3 regions of the Pseudomonas caspiana genome follow, and region 1 is predicted to be linked to each of the others. Evidence: predicted binding sites of a transcription regulator. Region 1 holds the regulator's gene; each other region holds the start of a gene.

The links. Region 1 encodes FliA, which starts transcription of late flagellar genes. Its sites were predicted from a motif close to CTAAAGTTTNNNNNNNNNNNGCCGNTAA; they were not measured.
Region 2: a site for FliA is predicted at 2,660-2,687, ahead of ABRP31_RS14470 (methyl-accepting chemotaxis protein). Genes of this name have one in related genera too.
Region 3: a site for FliA is predicted at 1,465-1,492, ahead of ABRP31_RS12355 (methyl-accepting chemotaxis protein). Genes of this name have one in related genera too.

What each region holds. Positions count from the first base shown of each region.
Region 1 covers NZ_CP167995.1:1,765,899-1,772,185, forward strand. The annotation lists gene flhF (flagellar biosynthesis protein FlhF) at 1-896, shown strand, start outside; gene fleN (flagellar synthesis regulator FleN) at 1,012-1,845, shown strand; gene fliA (RNA polymerase sigma factor FliA) at 1,842-2,582, shown strand; gene ABRP31_RS07990 (chemotaxis response regulator CheY) at 2,875-3,249, shown strand; gene ABRP31_RS07995 (protein phosphatase CheZ) at 3,269-4,057, shown strand; gene ABRP31_RS08000 (chemotaxis protein CheA) at 4,096-6,287, shown strand, end outside.
Region 2 covers NZ_CP167995.1:3,152,277-3,158,563, forward strand. The annotation lists gene ABRP31_RS14460 (hypothetical protein) at 1-391, opposite strand, end outside; gene ABRP31_RS14465 (hypothetical protein) at 1,219-1,659, opposite strand; gene ABRP31_RS14470 (methyl-accepting chemotaxis protein) at 2,755-4,395, shown strand; gene ABRP31_RS14475 (TrfB-related DNA-binding protein) at 4,733-4,891, shown strand; gene ABRP31_RS14480 (antitoxin VbhA family protein) at 4,999-5,190, shown strand; gene ABRP31_RS14485 (hypothetical protein) at 5,643-5,849, shown strand; gene ABRP31_RS14490 (endonuclease) at 6,010-6,287, opposite strand, start outside.
Region 3 covers NZ_CP167995.1:2,679,436-2,685,722, forward strand. The annotation lists gene ABRP31_RS12345 (ABC transporter ATP-binding protein) at 1-166, opposite strand, end outside; gene ABRP31_RS12350 (IclR family transcriptional regulator) at 417-1,253, shown strand; gene ABRP31_RS12355 (methyl-accepting chemotaxis protein) at 1,598-3,217, shown strand; gene ABRP31_RS12360 (PAS domain-containing protein) at 3,311-5,365, shown strand; gene ABRP31_RS12365 (YqaA family protein) at 5,392-5,829, shown strand; gene ABRP31_RS12370 (YHYH domain-containing protein) at 5,920-6,051, shown strand; gene ABRP31_RS12375 (CAP domain-containing protein) at 6,185-6,287, opposite strand, start outside.

The DNA of each region.
Region 1 (6,287 bases):
AGCTGCTGGAAGTCCAACTCGGCTCCCTGGCGTGGAATCAGTTGCAGGGCAGCCGTCCGGCACAGGCCAACCTGTGGCGTCGTCTGCAGCGTGTAGGGTTGTCTGGCCCTCTGTCCCGCGACCTGCTGGAAATGATCCCTGATATCGACGAGCCACGTCAGGCCTGGCGCATGTTGCTGGCTCATTTGGCCCGCATGATCGAAGTGCCTGATGTCGAGCCGCTTGAAGAGGGTGGTGTCATTGCAATGGTCGGCCCTGCCGGCATGGGCAAGACCACCACACTCGCCAAATTGGCGGCGCGTTACGTACTCAAGTATGGCGCGCAGAACATTGCTCTGGTGAGCATGGACAGCTTCCGTATCGGTGCTCAGGAGCAGCTCAAGACATTGGGTCGTATTCTCAATGTGCCGGTGACTCACGTTGATCCTGGTCAATCACTGGCGCAGGCGCTGGACCCTCTGTTGCGCAAGCGTGTTGTGTTGATCGACACTGCGGGCCTGCAAGCCAGCGACCCGGCCTTGCGCATGCAGCTGGAAAGCCTGGCCGGGCGCGGTATCAAGTCGCGTAATTATCTGGTGCTGGCAACCACCAGCCAGAAACAGGTGCTCACTGCCGCGTATCACAGCTACAAACGCTGTGGTCTGGCCGGTTGCATCCTGACCAAGCTGGACGAAACCGCCAGCCTGGGCGAAGTACTCAGTCTTGCCATCAGTCATGAGTTGCCTGTGGCCTATCTGACCGATGGACCACGAATTCCTGATGATCTTCACCTGCCACGTCGGCACCAATTGGTGACGCGCGCGGTCAATGTGCAGATGCAAGAAGAGCCAAGCGAAGAGGCCATGGCGGATATGTTCGCCGACCTTTACCACAACCCCAACAAACGGGTCGGTTAAGTGATGCGAACAATTGAAACTTACCTGCATCGATGGTCTGCCTGGCACGGCTCTTCATTGAGCGTGTCGCCCGCAATCTGGCTTCGGTCTACGCAACACAAGGTAAAAAACTAACATGGGCAGCATGCATCCCGTACAGGTGATCGCGGTGACCGGCGGCAAGGGTGGCGTCGGTAAGACTAACGTGTCAGTGAACCTTTCGCTGGCCTTGGCCGAGCTTGGCCGGCGCGTCATGCTGCTGGACGCCGACCTTGGCCTGGCCAATGTCGATGTCCTTCTGGGGCTTACGCCCAAGCGCACCCTTGCTGATGTGATCGAAGGGCGCTGTGAGCTTCGCGACGTCTTGTTGCAAGGCCCGGGCGGGATTCGCATCGTGCCTGCTGCTTCCGGCACGCAGAGCATGGTTCATCTGAGTCCGGCGCAGCACGCTGGCCTGATCCAGGCTTTCAGCGACATTGGCGATAATCTTGACGTATTGGTGATCGACACGGCCGCCGGTATCGGTGAGTCAGTGGTCAGCTTTGTCCGGGCGGCTCAGGAAGTGTTGCTGGTGGTGTGTGATGAGCCTACTTCCATCACCGACGCCTATGCCTTGATCAAGCTGCTCAACCGCGACTACGGGATGAACCGCTTCCGCGTTCTGGCCAACATGGCCCAGAGCCCGCAGGAAGGGCGCAACCTGTTCGCCAAGCTGACCAAAGTGACTGATCGTTTTCTGGACGTGGCCTTGCAATATGTAGGCGCCGTACCTTACGACGAGTGCGTGCGTAAGGCTGTCCAGAAGCAACGTGCGGTATACGAAGCTTTTCCACGCTCCAAATGCTCCCTGGCGTTCAAGGCTATTGCGCAGAAGGTCGATACCTGGCCACTGCCTGCCAACCCGCGTGGGCATCTCGAGTTCTTCGTTGAGCGACTGGTTTACCAGACAAGCGCAGGGCCTGTTCAATGACCGCGAGCGGCTATCAGATGTACAGCAAAGCGTCCCGGAACTCGCAATATGAGCTGATCGAGCGGTATGCTCCGCTCGTCAAGCGCATTGCGTACCACTTGCTGGCTCGTTTGCCAGCCAGTGTTCAGGTTGAAGACTTGATTCAGGCAGGCATGATCGGCTTGTTGGAAGTGTCCACCAAGTACGATTGCACCAAGGGTGCCAGTTTCGAGACCTATGCCGGGATTCGTATTCGCGGTGCGATGCTCGATGAAGTGCGTAAGGGAGACTGGGCGCCTCGCTCGGTCCACCGCAATACGCGCATGGTCAGTGACGCAATTCGCTCAATTGAAGCAAAAACAGGTCGCGACGCTAAAGATCATGAGGTTGCGGCCGAACTCCAATTGAGTCTCGATGATTATTACGGGATTTTGAACGATACCTTGGGCAGTCGCCTCTTCAGTTTCGACGACCTTTTGCAGGACGGCGAACATGAAGGACTGCATGAGGATGGCGCAAGCGGTTCGCTTGAGCCGTCGCGTGACCTGGAAGATGAACGCTTCCAGGCTGCGTTGGCAGATGCAATCGCCAACTTGCCGGAACGTGAACGTCTGGTTTTGGCGCTGTACTATGACGAGGAGCTGAACCTCAAGGAAATCGGTGAGGTCCTGGGGGTCAGTGAATCTCGAGTCAGCCAGTTACACAGCCAGTGCGCAGCTCGTTTACGAGGGCGTTTGGGAGAGTGGCGAGCGCGTTGACAGGTGGTACGTAATCCTTGGTGATTGCGTGTCGCGTGTGAGCAGGCTGTGCAAAGCGTTACGTGGGACAGTGGACAAGGCTGGAGCCATACAGGCATTCGCTCCACGGACTGTTAAAAGCAATAGCTTTCATGCAGCCCGTGGATTTGCTGTGCGGTTTCCATAGTTGTTGATTTACCAAGCCCGTCGTCGTTTTCGTGCAGCCAATGTGAGCTGTGCCAGTATTGATTGAACAGCGCGTTCAGGTGCTGAACGCGTCAAAGACTGCTTGGAGGTCGAATTGGACAAGAACATGAAAATCCTCATCGTTGATGACTTCTCAACGATGCGGCGGATCATTAAAAACCTGCTGCGTGATCTGGGCTTCACCAACACGTCCGAAGCCGATGACGGGCTTACCGCGTTGCCGATGCTGGAAAGCGGTTCCTTTGACTTTCTGGTAACGGACTGGAACATGCCTGGGATGACCGGTATCGACCTGCTGCGTAAAGTGCGTGCCGATGAGCGCCTCAAACACCTGCCGGTGTTGATGGTGACCGCAGAAGCCAAGCGCGACCAGATCATTGAAGCGGCTCAGGCCGGCGTCAATGGTTATGTCGTCAAGCCATTCACGGCTCAGGCGCTGAAAGAAAAGATCGACAAGATCTTTGAGCGCGTCAATAGCTGATGTATGCCGCGAGGGCTCTATGGAGAACAACGAAACGTCAATGGGCGAGTTTGAAGCGACCCTGAAAAAACACGCAAGCGAGCTCGTGACGAGCCTTGAAAAAGGCCGTTTCGGCGACGCTGTGCAACTGATCCATGAGCTTAACCAGGCTCGAGATCGTGGCCTGTATCAAGAAATCGGCAAGCTGACGCGCGAGCTGCACAGTGCGATCGTCAATTTCCAGATTGACCCGAACATGCCGCAAGCTGAAGAAGTGTCCCAGATCACGGACGCCACCGAACGCCTGTCGTATGTTGTCAGGCTCACGGAAGGTGCGGCTAACCGCACCATGGACCTGGTCGAGGAAAGTACTCCGCTGATGCACAGTCTGAACGACGAGGCCAAGGCCTTGAGTGCGGACTGGGGGCGTTTCATGCGGCGTGAAGTCAGCGCTGAAGAGTTTCGTGAACTGGCGCGCCGTGTTGATGGTTTCTTGACGCGCAGCGAAAAGGATACCCACCAGGTTTCCTCCAACCTCAACGACATTCTGCTGGCTCAGGACTTCCAGGACCTGACCGGCCAGGTGATCAAACGCGTGACGCAATTGGTCACTGAAGTCGAGAGCAATCTGCTCAAACTGGTGCTCATGGCCAGTCATGTAGACCGCTTTGCGGGCATCGAACACGACGACGAATCCATCCGCGCAGAAAAAGATCCACAAAAACATATCAAACAGGGTGAAGGTCCGCAGATTCATGCCGATAAACGGGAAGACGTTGTGTCCGGACAGGACGATGTAGACGATCTGCTATCGAGCCTGGGCTTCTAAGTCTGGTCTGTTGACGGTTAATTTTAGGGAGCACCCCAATGAGCTTCGGCGCCGATGAAGAGATCCTTCAGGATTTTCTGGTAGAGGCCGGCGAAATTCTGGAGCAGTTGTCTGAACAGTTGGTCGAGCTGGAAAGCCGACCGGATGACGCAGATCTGCTCAATGCAATTTTTCGCGGTTTTCACACTGTAAAAGGGGGCGCCGGCTTCCTCCAGCTCCATGAGCTGGTGGAGTGCTGCCACATCGCCGAGAACGTCTTCGACATCCTGCGCAAGGGTGAGCGTCGCGTAGACTCGGAATTGATGGACGTGGTCCTTGAAGCGCTGGATGCGGTCAATGCGATGTTCAGCCAAGTGCGTGAGCGCAGTGAAGTAACTCCGGCTACACCGGAATTGCTGGCTGCACTGGCGCGTCTGGCAGAGCCAGCATCGGCTGACGAAGCGCCTGCTGAAGTCGTGGAGGAGGCGCCGGTTGAAGTCGTCGCTGAAGCGCCTTCGGACGAGATCACCGATACCGAATTCGAAAACCTGCTTGATTCGCTCAATGCAGCCAAGGAGCCAGCAGCAGTTGCTGCAGCGCCGGCAGCGACAGGCGAAGCCGCAAGTGACGAAATCACCGACTCGGAATTCGAATCGCTGCTTGACCAGTTGCATGGCAAAGGTCAGTTTGCTCCTGACGTAGCACCTGCTGCCGCTCCGGTGGCTGCCGCGCCCGCTGGCAAGGCTGAAAGCGGTGACATCACCGACGATGAATTCGAAGCGTTGCTTGATCAGCTGCACGGCAAAGGTTCATTCGATGCTAACGGCGTTGCTGCCGCAGCCGCTCCAGCTCCGGCTCCGGCTCCTGCTGCCACTGCCTCTGCTGCATCGGCAGGCAAGGGCGATGAAATCACCGACAACGAATTTGAAGCGCTGCTTGATGAGCTGCACGGCAAAGGCAAGTTTGAGCCTGAAGTAGCCGCCAGTTCAGCAGCCGCTGCGGCAGTTGCTGCGCCCGCTAAAGCGGCAGCACCAGCGCCAGCAGCCAAGCCTGCTCCGGCCGCAGTTGCCAAACCAGCTGCTGCGCCAGCGCCCGCCAAAGCCGCTGCTCCTGCTCCTGCTCCTGCAGCGGTTAAAGCGGCTGCGCCACCTGCTGAAAAGCCGGTCGCATCCGAAGCCGAAACCACCGTTCGGGTCGACACTGCGCGCCTGGACGAGATCATGAACATGGTCGGCGAACTGGTGCTGGTGCGTAACCGTCTGGTGCGCCTGGGTCTTAATAGCGGCGACGAAGCCATGTCCAAGGCGGTTTCCAACCTTGATGTGGTAACGGCCGACTTGCAGACCGCGGTGATGAAGACCCGGATGCAGCCGATCAAGAAAGTGTTTGGCCGCTTCCCGCGACTCGTACGCGACCTGGCTCGTCAGCTCAAGAAAGAGATCAACCTGGAGCTGGTCGGTGAAGAGACCGATCTGGACAAGAACCTCGTAGAGGCGCTTGCCGATCCGCTGGTCCACTTGGTGCGCAACGCGGTCGACCACGGTGTCGAGACCCCGGAAGAGCGCGAAGCATCGGGCAAGCCTCGCGGCGGACGCGTTGTGCTGTCGGCCGAGCAGGAAGGCGATCACATCCTGTTGTCGATTTCCGATGACGGCAAGGGTATGGACCCTAACGTTCTGCGCTCCATTGCTGTGAAGCGTGGCGTGATGGACAAGGACGCTGCCGACCGCCTGAGCGATACCGACTGCTACAACCTGATTTTCGCGCCAGGCTTCTCGACTAAAACCGAGATTTCTGACGTATCGGGCCGTGGCGTGGGCATGGACGTGGTGAAAACCAAGATTGCTCAGCTCAACGGTACGATCAATATCTACTCGACCAAGGGGCAGGGGTCGAAGATTGTCATCAAGGTGCCGTTGACTCTGGCGATCATGCCGACCCTGATGGTAATGCTTGGCAACCAGGCTTTCGCCTTCCCGCTGGTCAACGTCAACGAGATCTTCCACCTTGACCTGTCGACCACTAACGTCGTCGATGGTCAGGAAGTCGTGATCGTTCGTGACAAGGCATTGCCGTTGTTCTACCTCAAGCGCTGGCTGGTCAGTTCTGCCGTTCACGAGGAGCAGCATGAAGGGCACGTGGTAATTCTTTCTGTTGGCACCCAGCGTATCGGCTTTGTCGTCGATCAGTTGGTGGGTCAAGAGGAAGTGGTTATCAAGCCGCTGGGCAAAATGCTGCAGGGAACGCCAGG
Region 2 (6,287 bases), 1.4 Mb from region 1:
GCGTGGTTCTGAAGTCCTTTATCGCCTGCGCCACGCCCAAGTCGATAAAATAGGCGCCACCGCCTTTGATCACGATTTGCGCCTCACTGGTCCCTTGCGCACGCTCAATGCGGGCGCGGAAGCCGGCGATATTCTTCTCATCAAAGTTTCCGGATTCAAGCACGCCGTTCGCACTGTCCTTTAACGTGACTTCCTGCCATGAACTATTGGTCTCCGATAGTTTGCTGATGCTGGACTCCGCACAATCAAAAAAACGCTGGTTTGACATATCGGAAGGAACGGCCAGGTGATCAGAAGCTGTCGGGGTATTTCCGGTAATCAAGAACACGTTGCATCCTCCTAATGAAAGAAGCAAACCCATAACAGTGAAGGCTGTGAGCCAAGGCTTCATGTAATCGCCCTCATAAATACTGCTTACCTGATAACGAAGTTAGAATGTATAACTGATACGAATTTTCCACCAAAGGGTTCTCAATGACACGATCGAAATTGGATGTCATTTGAAATAAAGACAATCTTGAAGTTTTTAGAATCCTCCTATTTGCGATTTGATGAGGCGAAGGTTCCATTCTGGAGACACCACTGAACCGAACTGCGGGATTCCGACTCCCCCCACTTGGTCATGCCGGTTGGGCAGGTGTGAGCATATGATGCAGTGAATAATACGATGAAAACAAAGGGCTGAACATAACGGTGATCCTGCTTGGCGATATGTAAACCTCAGGTCTGGCAGAAAAACTGTAATCCAGAAGGTGATGCTTTTCGATAGTACAGGTGTACTATTGAATTGCTGGAGATTTCGAGCGAACATTTGATGAGTCACTTGTAAATACTTGGCGCTGATTATCATCCGGTAATTGTGGGCATTTGAGTCCTGACGCTGGCCCTTTGGCCTAAGCGCGTGCGGTATCGTGAGGCACTAACTGTGTTGATCAATTGAGGTTGCCCTAGCCGCGGCAGGTCACTCGTCTGAGATCACTGAAAGAACTCTCGAAGAAAATCCCAGATAGCCGCCGCGACGTTGCAATTCGTTAGTAGCGCAGGTACATCGCGGATTTCTGAGATGCTCGTCAGGCATGTGAGCCAACGCTGATCCTGCGGCAACCATTATCAGGCCTTCTGGACTCTGCCGGGTCACGCGCCAGCGCGCTGTAAGGGACTGGGGGCTTCAACGCTGTTGAAGCGATATCATCAGCGGTGTTCTTCAGCGCTCTGACATTAAAATCGTTCTGCACGTAAGAGCAACGCAACTCTTTCGCAGACAAAATCCAAGCTGCTTAGTAGCTTGGACTTTAAGGCCGTACTGGATTCCAATGTACTAAATTCATGCTGAATTAGATTTAAGTTTTCAACTTTGGAGCGAAGAAGATCCAACTGCAAACCATAACAGGCTAAACGAGCCTTCATGCTTTTTTCAAGGACGAGCATAGAGGCGATAATCTTTTCTAAATCGACGCGTAGCGTATCCGGCAGTTGATAGCTAGAGCATATCATCTCGGGTTGCTCTAAGATTAGATTCTGAATAACACCAAGATCTTCATAGACCGTAAAAACGCTGTCGTAAATCTTATTGACTTCTGCGCACAGTTTGAAGATTTCAGCTGACAATTTTTCAGCTTCATTACCTAGGCTTAGCAGCTCCATATAACTGTTTGACATTCAGACTTTTCTCTGCTGGCTAAATATTCATCAAGAAAATCTATTTAAAATATCTTGTCCTGACTCATCGCAATGAGTGCGATTGACCTTTGCGGCTCGCCCAGTTAAGAGGTTGCAGCCTCTATGTAGTTAGAAGCGCAAAGCTTTTTTATCCAAAAAAATATAGGATAACTTTCTTGTGTTGCGCGGCGTCAATACACGCTTTAATATAAAATCATTATTTTTTAAATGTGTCTTCGACATAATAAATAACCTCGATAGTCCGCAGGCAGTTTAGCGGGAGCTATTCTTTATGGGGCTGCATACTCAATACAGTATTTGAATCAATAACGACGGCAACACATAAAATGGTATTTGTTGCATGATAATTAAACAATAGTACAAATGTGCTAGGGGTTGCCTGACATCAAGCCCTAAGCATCTCTCGATGCAGCTCACTGTCGCCATGGCTTTTTATGCTGCTAGCGAGTTGTCACAACGTGTCAAGCTCCAACGTTTTTCCTTGAGCAAAGTGAACCGCCGTTCAATCTGCGTTGTTTGCATGAGGTCCGTTAAGCAACCGAGGCGGGCCGGGTAAAGGCTGACGATGCAGCTTGCGCATAGGAATTAACCGCTGTGTACCGTGGTGGTTGCCTTTAGACGCAAAACCCGGCTGTCACATCCCTTGCTGGCAAGCACATAGCGGCAGCGCATACGCGGTCAATTTTTACTCGCCAGAGCACAAATCCAGAAGATGCCATTGAGCATTTGACGATCATCGCGCCTAGGCCGCTCCCTCTGCTGAGAAGTGTTAAAAATAGCTTCGATTACTGCGCAGCGCTCAGATGAAATGTAAGAGCGGCTTTTTCTGGCAATTGGACTGCACCATTCTCGCCAAGCATCTGTTCAGAGAAAGGTTTTAACGAAAGTTGAATTTATTTTAGAAAAAACAGTGCATTACATCCGCACGTATGTATTCACTTTTTCTCACCGCAAGCCCACCAGAAGCATTGGTACATCAATAAAGTTTGGCCCCGTCCAGTCGATAATAATGCTAGAGAGGTTCCTAATGCTCGAAACCCTCGACTCTAACAACAACCACCCTGAGTAAACCCCATGTCCCAGCTCCTCAATCTGAAGCTCAAATCCAAGCTGCTGTTCGCTTTTGGCCTATGTGCGGTCATCACTGTCGGTGTTGCAGCGCTGGGGTACAGCGGGATCTCAACCATATACGGTCTGTTGCAGAGCACGGTCAGCAATAATCTGGTCTCGATCCAGAAAACCGATTCGGTTAAAGCCAACGTGATTGCCACCCACCGGGACATGTTCAGAGCCATCAACCTGGGGTTACGCAAAGCTGCGCCGGAAGAAATCAACGCGGTCGTTTTGTCTTTCAAGGATAACCAGGCAGAAGCTGAGCAACAATTCAAAATCTATCGCGCCACTCCTCTGGAAGCTGACGAGCGCGCGGCAGGTAATGACTTCGAGCGGGACTGGCCTGCGTACGTCGCAGCCGCAGAAAACATCTTTTCGCTGCTGAAAAGTGGTGACGTCGATCAGGCCGCCAAGTTTGCTGATTCAACTGCGAACCCCGCGTATCGCAAGACCATTGGTGAAGTGAATATCATGATCGAGTCAAATGCCCGACAAGCGCTTGACGTTGCCAAAGCAGGAAACGATACCAACCAGCAAGTCACCTGGGCTCTGATTATCGGCGGACTTGTGGCAGCCGCTGCCGCCATCATTCTGGGACTGGTGGTCACGCGCATGATTACCCGACCGCTCTATCAATCAGTGGAAAGTGCCACTCGCATCGCTCAGGGCGACCTGACCAAAGAGATCACGTCGAACAGCGAGGATGAAACCGGGCAACTACTCAAAGCGCTGTCCAGCATGCAAAAAGACCTCAAAGGCACCGTGCAGCAGATCGCGGACGCATCTGATCAGTTGGCCTCAGCTGCTGAACAGTTGACCGCAGTCACCGAAGACAGCACACGTGGGCTGGTTCGTCAGAATGATGAGATCCAGCAAGCCGCGACCGCGGTAAACGAGATGACTGCCGCAGTGGAAGAGGTTGCCCGAAATGCGGTCAGTACGTCCCAAGTGTCGAGCCAGACTGCAGAAGATGCGATCAAAGGCCAGTATCAAGTGCAGCAGACGGTAATGGCGATGAACACCATGGCCGGGGACATCAATGATTCCACGCAGCGTGTCGAAACCCTGGCTGGTCAGATTCGTGACATCACCAAGGTGCTGGACGTGATTCGCGGCATCGCTGAACAAACCAATCTGTTAGCTCTCAATGCCGCCATCGAAGCCGCTCGGGCAGGCGAACAGGGCCGGGGCTTCGCGGTAGTCGCCGACGAAGTCCGGGCGCTGGCCCATCGCACTCAAGCCTCCACGGGCGAAATCGAAGCGATGATCAAGATAGTACGCGCAGGCGCTGACGAAGCCGTACAGTCGATGGGCAAAAGCCAGTCGATGGCTCAAAGTACACAGTCGCTGGCAGCCGAGGCGGGCCTAGCATTGGAGCGAATCAGCGCTGGGGTTAGCGAAATCAACGAGCGCAACCTGGTGATCGCCAGCGCAGCCGAAGAACAGGCTCAAGTAGCGCGTGAAGTCGATCGCAACCTGGTTAATATCCAAGACCTGTCGACCCAGACATCCGCCGGTGCAAACCAGACCAACGCTTCAAGTCAGGAATTGTCGCGTCTGGCGATTTCTTTCAATACGCTGGTGGGCAAGTTCAAGCTTTGATGGACTGCCCTTGATTTTCCATTGATGACGCAGTGGCTTAGCCAATGAGCCGCCTGCGATATCCGTACTGCCCTGCCTCTGGCCCCCATGTAGCAGAACGTCTATTTCCCACGTCAATAGGATGGGCAATCGCGGATACGCATGTGATCGTGTCGATTACATCAGGCTGCGGCATCGCTATGATCGCCAAAGATGCCCTTAAATGTTGACAGTTTTTACAATCATGCGGGTTTAGGAGTGTTACAAGATCAAAGATAGGGGATCACGTCCCACCTCAATGACTTGGTAATATTGTAGTAATGCAAAGCTTGCCAATGGCAGCTGCGGAGTTGAAAGCATCCAGCCACGGCTAGGACGGCTCACTTTCGACAAAATTCGGAGCAAACGGCGCCTGCTTTTCGGCGGAAAGTCTCAGCCTGAAATCGCTCAGAACAGTGGCCTCAGTCGGCAGCGCGCCAGCCAGATGTCCCAACGGGTCATGGCCGCTGTAAACTAGCTCCTGCACGGTTAAGAACGCGTCGGCATGTGGATGCCAACGGAGTTGGCCAAACAATTGCCCGTCCTTGCAGCGGAAGCCCGCACGATTAGAATTGAGAAAAAATCATGCTTGACACAAATGAAATCGAAGAGCGCCGCCGGGCTGTGGCCAACGCGATCGCATCCCAGCGGCTCGAAGGTCTTGAGGTCGATGCACAGACCCAGGCAGAGCTTAACCTGGTGGCACTCGGCGAGCTTGAGCCGGCAGACGTGATTGCTAGCATCCGCCAACGCCTTATCGCGAATGAGCCCCTTTAGCAATGGTGCTTTTCATACTTGGTTGCTACAAGCGACTCCTACTACACTTTTATCACGCTAAGACTCCGCTGGACGGCTAGGCATACTAGGGCGACTTGAATAAGGGTAAGCGTCCGGTAGACACGTCTTGACGGAATCATGTTAGGCCGATGGTGCGAGCAAGACGACCTTGTTGACGGTTGCGGTGGAGCATTTACGAGCGTTTGGTTTCCGGGAGGGGACCTTTGCAGAGTAAGGACTGGCCTGTAAGCAGAGTTCAGTTAACGGCGCTAATCCAGCGATTCATCTGTACTTGGATGGATGCCAGATATCCTGATCGGAGGCGTAATGCACGTCTGAAAGCGCATGACGTATTCCTTGACGCTACTGCCAAAGCTTTCGTTAGTTCGAATTGATCCTGCCTTATCTGGCATTCCCGCTATGGTAAGGAGATCAGAAAGGAGATCGTCGGCATGGACAGTCAAGCTAGAGAAACTAGAGAAGCACTAATAGCTATTTTGAGCACGGCTGCATCAATAGGCATCGACATAGATGACCTCTGCCACCTAACGGCACAAGAGCTCGAAGACGAGGACGTTAGAGAGGACGTGAAGCCTTTCGTACCTGGAGCCATCTACCAGATAGCGGTGTGCATGAATTATGTGATCGACCCTGGCTAACCGTAGTCTAAGCACTCAGTCCGGCAGCACCTTGAAAGCTCCAAGGTGCGTTACTGACTTTAACCATCGGCACCCGCAGCTAACGAAAGTGCATCAAGGGTTAGGAAATTATTTACCCAGCCACTTACGGGCTTAATTAGAGCCCGTGAGTGTCAAGCAGCTATCTGCAATTGCTAGCTTTTCTGTACCCAGCCGATTGAGCTGCGGATTCTGACTCAAAGGCTATCTGATTTTTTGCTGATACCTTTTCGTAACTTGGGCAACCTTCAGGCAGATGATACACGTGGCTTTTGCTATTCCCGATGATGTCCCCGGCAGGCGTCGACCGACCTGTTGTGGTTAGCTTTGGCGATGGCGCCGCCTTTGCCGGAAGGGAGCTGACTATGCCGTCACCCACGGTCTTGTAACCTTGAGTCCAAATACGGTCTTTGGTCACGA
Region 3 (6,287 bases), 910 kb from region 1:
TGACATCAACGAAGCCGGCGATCATTTGCAGGGTAGTGGTCTTGCCGCAGCCCGACGGGCCGAGCAGAGAAACGAATTCGCCTTTCTCCACTGCCAGATTCGTGGCGACCACGGCGTCGATGCTGCCGTAGCGTTTGGAGAGACCTTCAAGCTGCAAAAAAGCCATAGCTGCGTTCCACCTTTTCATCACGCACAGCGTTGCAGTGCGTTTTTGTTATGGGCAGATGCGAAATGAAAGCTTTGCAGTTGCTGTGGACGTTGGTGCTCGCTCTGAGTCGGCTACCAGGTTTTGTTCAAATCGCCCTGTGGACTGAGATTAAGACGAAGACTAGGATGGGCGAAAGGGTGAATTTCACTGGACGATATATTTCTTTCAGTTCTTTCGTTCAATGAATTAGTTATCGAAAAGTGATCATATGAATTCCACTGAGCGGAATGAAAATTCAAAGGATACCGGTGTTGGCGCGGTCTCGCGGCTGTTCGCGGTGCTCCGCTGCCTAGGGGATTGCTCCGAAGAGGGCGAACGCGTCACCCAACTCGCCCAGCAAGTCGGCCTCTCGCAGCCCACCACGCACCGCCTGCTGCGCAGCCTGATGGATGAAGGCATGGTCGAACAGGACCAGCGCAGTAAACGTTATCGGCTGAGCATCGAGTTCTTCGCGCTCGCGGCCAAAGCGGGCAAGACCAGCAACCTGCGGGACGTAGTCCGCCCGAGCATGCTGCGTCTCTCGGCATCTCTGGGCGACTCACTGTTCCTGCTGGCGCGCAGCGGCTTCGATGCTGTTTGCCTGGATCGCAGCGAAGGCCCTTACCCGATCCGCACCTTCACCGGTGACATCGGCGGGCGTGTTGCGTTGGGCGTGGGGCAGGGCAGCCTGGCCATTCTCGCTTACCTGCCCGAAGAAGAGCGCGACACGGTCATCCGCTACAACCTGCCACGCCTCAAAGACTTCCATCTCTATGACGAAGTGTTCCTGCGCTCAGAAGTGGAAAACGTCCGCCGCCTCGGCTACGCCGCACGCAACACCGGCGCGCTGCCGGGCATGGCCGGTCTCGCAGTCCCGATATTCGACCGCGAAGGCCGCTCGGTTGCCGCCCTCAGCGTCGCCACCATCAGCGATCGCCTCGGACCGGACCGGTTATTGACCGTGGTGGAACTGCTCAAGAGAGAGGCCGCAGTCATCAGCGCAAGGATCAACCCGTTCGACCCGACGCTGCGACGGCCGAGTCAGGTGTTTGGGCAGGTGGACTGATCGAAATTCATTTTCTGTAGGCGCTGCCGAAGGCTGCAATTGCGTTAAACCTGACGCACCGCCATTGCAGCCTTCGGCAGTTCCTACAGCTGGGTCTTCCAATTCAACGGTTTGTGTTTGGTTGAGAAGAACTCTCAGTTGCGGGTCTCCAAAAAAGCTTCGACGCTCGTTTACCTAATCCTCTTGATACCACTCAACACGATCAGCGGCCCTCAAGAACCCGCCCCTTAAGCCGATGCGCAAACAGGCACGTTACGAGTCTCTCGTCCGTAACGCTTGCACAAGGAAGTCGAAATTTTCTGGTCTGCGCGCCGCCGCAGATCCCCCCCCGAGGTGTTCGTTCAATGGCTAAATCCCTTCGACTCCAGATTCTGGGCATGCTGGGTGGCAGTCTGGTGTTGGTGCTGCTGATTGCGCTGGCTTGTTTCCAGTTCCTTTCCAATAACGTCCAGTCTTACCGCGGCTTGCTCGAAGGTCCGGTGCATGCGTCGCAATTGGTCGACGAGGCCAACCTTGAGTTCAAGATTCAGGTGCAGGAGTGGAAGAACGTTTTGCTGCGCGGCAAGTTGCCAGCCGATCGTGACAAGTTCTGGGCGCAGTTCGAGGAGCAGGAACGTCAGGTTCAGGAATCCCTCGGGAAGCTCGCACTGGTAGAGGGTGTTCCGGCTTCGACGCTGACCCAGGTGCAGAAGCTAAGGGATGAACACAAAACTCTGGGTGTGGCTTATCGCAAAGGGCGTGATGCATTTGTTGCGGCGGGTGGCGATCCGGTAGCCGGTGATGTCGCGGTGAAGGGCGTCGACCGTGCGGCCAGCGAGCAGATGAGTCAGTTGGTAGACAGCCTGCGCAAGAACAGCGGCGAGCAGTCAGTGCTGATCAGCAACGCAGCCGACCGGACGATTCTGTTGGGGGCGCTGATCATGTTGGCTTCCGCGCTATTGGTCGGTGTGCTGACATGGTGGGTGGTCAACCGCAACCTGATCGCGCCAATCCGCATGTTGATCGACTACGTTGCGCAGTTGAGTCAAGGCAAGTTCGGCGAGCGTGTCAATATCAAGCGTCAGGATGAACTTGGTCATCTGGCGGTCGCGGCCAATATCCTGCGGGATTTTCTGGCGGATACTTTTAACCGGCTTAAACGCAGCACGTCGGATCTGGACACTGCGGGCAACGAGTTGAAGTCCATTGCGACGCTGATGGCCCAAGGCACCCACGAGCAGTTCGAGCGCACCGACCAGGTCGCGACGGCCATGACCGAAATGTCGGCAACGGCACAGGAAGTCGCCCGGCATGCGGCTCAGGCAGCCAAAGCTGCTGATGATGCGGATCACCATGCGCGGGAAGGCGACAAGGTCATGCAATCGACCATGAGCACGATCAATCTGATGTGCAGTGAAATCGGCAATACCGCCAATGTGATTCAGCGGCTGGAAACCGACAGCGTGCGTATCGGCAAGGTGCTCGAAGTGATTCGCGGTATCGCGGATCAGACCAATCTGCTGGCGTTGAACGCGGCTATCGAGGCTGCGCGAGCCGGTGAAGCCGGACGCGGCTTTGCAGTGGTGGCTGACGAAGTGCGCACATTGGCGCAACGCACGGCGGTGTCGACTGCCGAGATCAACCAGATCATCAACTCGGTGCAGACCGGTGCCAGCGATGCGGTAATCGCTATTCAAGGCGGTCAGAGTCGTAGCGAAGAGAGTGTCGAGCAGGTCAGTAATGCCAGCGCCACGCTCAACCGTATCACCACTGCCGTGGAGGCCATTCGCGACATGAACCGGCAAATCGCTACGGCGGCTGAAGAACAGACTTCAGTGGCTGAGGATATATCGCGCAATCTCACCGAAATCACAGCGATCGCCAGCACCAATCAGGACAACGTCAAACGCACCCAGGCGGCCAGCCATGATCTGCACGGTTTGTCTGTCGGATTGAACGATGTTATTTCCCGATTGAGCGCCTAGTCATTGCAACGGCTTGTAATAGCTCGCCCGCATCGGCACCATTCAGCGCAATCGGCCACCAGGGCCTCGGTATCACGATAAGCATGGTTGGGCATGAGCAGCGATTTTAAGGATGAAGGACCGGATAACAGCGGACCGCTTGAGTTTCCGGCAAAAGATGCAGCCGAGCGGTTGCAGCTTGCACTGGATGCCGATGCGATCATCGGCACTTGGGTGTGGCATGTGCAGGACAACCATGTCATTGGCGATGATCGATATGCCGCTACGTTTGGTTTGACTCCACGGGAGGCCGTTGAAGGCTTGCCGCTGGAGAAGGTCACGGCCTCCATCCACCCTGACGACAGGGCTCGCGTGGAAAGCGAAATCGGTCTGACCTTGCTGCGTGGCGGCGTTTTCAAATGCGAATACCGTGTGCTGCATCGCGACGGCACTTATCGCTGGCTGGAGGCCAAGGGCCGGGTCGAGTTAGGTCCAGAGGGCAAGCCGACGCGCTTTCTCGGCGTGCTTCTGGATATCGAACTGCGTCGCGAAGCTGAGGCTGAGCGCGACCGGATTACCGCGCTGTTACGCACGTTTACGGCCGCGGTTCCTGGCGTTGTGTATGCCAAGGACCGCCAGGGACGGATGCTGGTTGCAAACCGTGGCACCACAGAGCTGATCGGCAAACCTCCCGAGTTTTATATCGGTAAAACCGACCTCGAGTATCTTGAGGACAAGGATCAGGCTCGGGTCATCATGGCCACCGATCAGCGGATCATGAATGGTGGCGTGTCTGAGCAAGTCGAAGAACAGGTCAGACTCGCTGACGGCTCAGCAGCGACCTGGTTGTCAGTCAAGGCGCCACTGTTTAGTGACACGGGTGAGGTCATCGGGCTGATCGGCTCGTCCATTGATGTAACGGCCAGGAAAAAGGCCGAAGCAGCGGTACAGGACCTTAACCTGACCCTGGAGCAACGTATCCGCGAAGCGATCATCGAGCGCGAGGTGGCTGAAGAAGCGCTACGTCAGTCGCAGAAGATGGAAGCGGTCGGGCAGCTCACGGGGGGGATCGCCCACGACTTCAACAACCTGTTGGCGGGTATTTCCGGCAGCCTGGAGTTGATGCAGATGCGCCTGGGTCAAGGGCGCGTTGCCGATGTGGATCGCTATCTGGTTGTGGCTCAGGGGGCGGTACAGCGGGCGGCGGCGCTGACTCACCGGCTGCTGGCGTTCTCGCGCCGTCAGACCCTCGCGCCCATCCCAACCAACGTCAATACGTTGATCATGGGCATGGAAGAGCTGATCCGTCGTACTGTCGGGCCTTCCGTCGACATACAGGTGCGTGCTGACGCAGATCTCTGGACTGCGTTGATTGACCCGGCCCAGCTGGAAAATTCGCTGCTCAACCTCTGTATCAATGCTCGGGATGCCATGCCTCATGGCGGTCGGATTTTGATTGAGACACGTAATGAATGCCTGGATGAAAGCCATGACCTTGATCCCGAAGTGCAGGCGGGCGAGTACCTGAGCATTCGTGTCACTGATAGCGGCTGTGGCATGACCGCCGAAGTGGCGGCCAAAGCCTTCGAACCATTTTTCACGACCAAGCCGGTGGGCGAGGGTACCGGGCTTGGGCTGTCGATGATCTATGGCTTCGCCCGGCAGTCTGGCGGCCAGATAAGGATTCGTTCAGAGGTTGATCAGGGCACGACGGTTTGCCTGCAATTGCCACGTCATGCGCGGGAAATAGATCCTCCAGAGTTTCCACTGCCGGTCAGCAGTGCAGTTTTGACGGGGCAGGGTGAGACTGTTCTGGTGGTCGATGACGAGTCATCGGTCCGCATGCTGGTGACTGAGGTGCTGAGCAGTCTTGGCTATGTGGCCATCGAAGCCGCTGACAGTCAGGCCGGGTTGCGCATTCTGCAATCGGACGTGCGAATTGACCTGTTGGTAACGGATGTCGGATTACCTGGTGGCATCAATGGCCGGCAAATGGCCGATGCGGGGCGGCAATGCCGACCGGGCCTGCCGGTGTTGTTCATCACGGGATACGCGGAAACCACAGTGCTCGACAAATGCCACCTTGAGCCGCTGACCGAAGTGCTCACCAAACCCTTCGCGCTCGAGGCACTGGCGTCCAGGATCAAGGAATTGATCAGGGCTTTGTGATGATCCTTTGAACGGGCCGTGCTTGAGTGTTTGAAATTTCCAGCTACCTCGGGTTATTCCTCGCTGCATTCGGTGCGGCGACGCTATTGCCGATGCAATCCGAAGCAGTGCTGGTGGGCATGCTGCTTTCCGGACATTACACAGCGACAGCGCTGCTGCTGGTCGCGACCTTTGGCAACGTGCTTGGCTCATTGCTGAACTGGTTATTGGGCCGCTCGGTGGAGCGGTTTCGCCATAAGCGCTGGTTCCCGGTCAGCGAAAACAGCCTGGAAAAAGCCCAACGCTTCTATACGCGATACGGACGCTGGTCGTTGCTGTTGAGCTGGGTGCCGATCATTGGCGATCCACTGACGATGGTGGCAGGAGTAATGCGCGAACCGCTGTGGAGTTTTCTGTTGATCGTCACATTTGCCAAAGGTATGCGGTATTTGCTGATCACAGCAGCAACGCTGGGCTGGGCATGAATTTACAGTGGGCTATGATTGGTGATATCAATGAGCCATACTTTGCGCCTGTTCATCCCATTCCCGCTGTTTTAGCTCCGAGAACTGTCTATGAAGCTGCTTGCCGTCGTGATCGTCGCGTTCCTGTCCATGGCCTCAGTCACCGCGCTGGCTCACAGCGGTGGTACCGATTCCAAGGGTTGCCATCGCAACCACAAGACTGGCGATTATCACTGTCACTGAGTGACGATTCCTGAAGGAGCGCACGAGCACCTCGAGGCGGCGATAGCGGTGTATCAGGCAGACCGTAACCGCTCGCGGTGCTCGTAAGCTCATACAAGGCAGATTGATGAAAGCAGCCTGGCCACAAACCCCGTCACTGCGCGCCAAACACGCCCGTCCAGTAGATGCCCGCATCGCTCTTGGGGTCCACTGCATACGCTGCGCCCAGTTCTTTGAAAGCCGGATTCATCAGATTG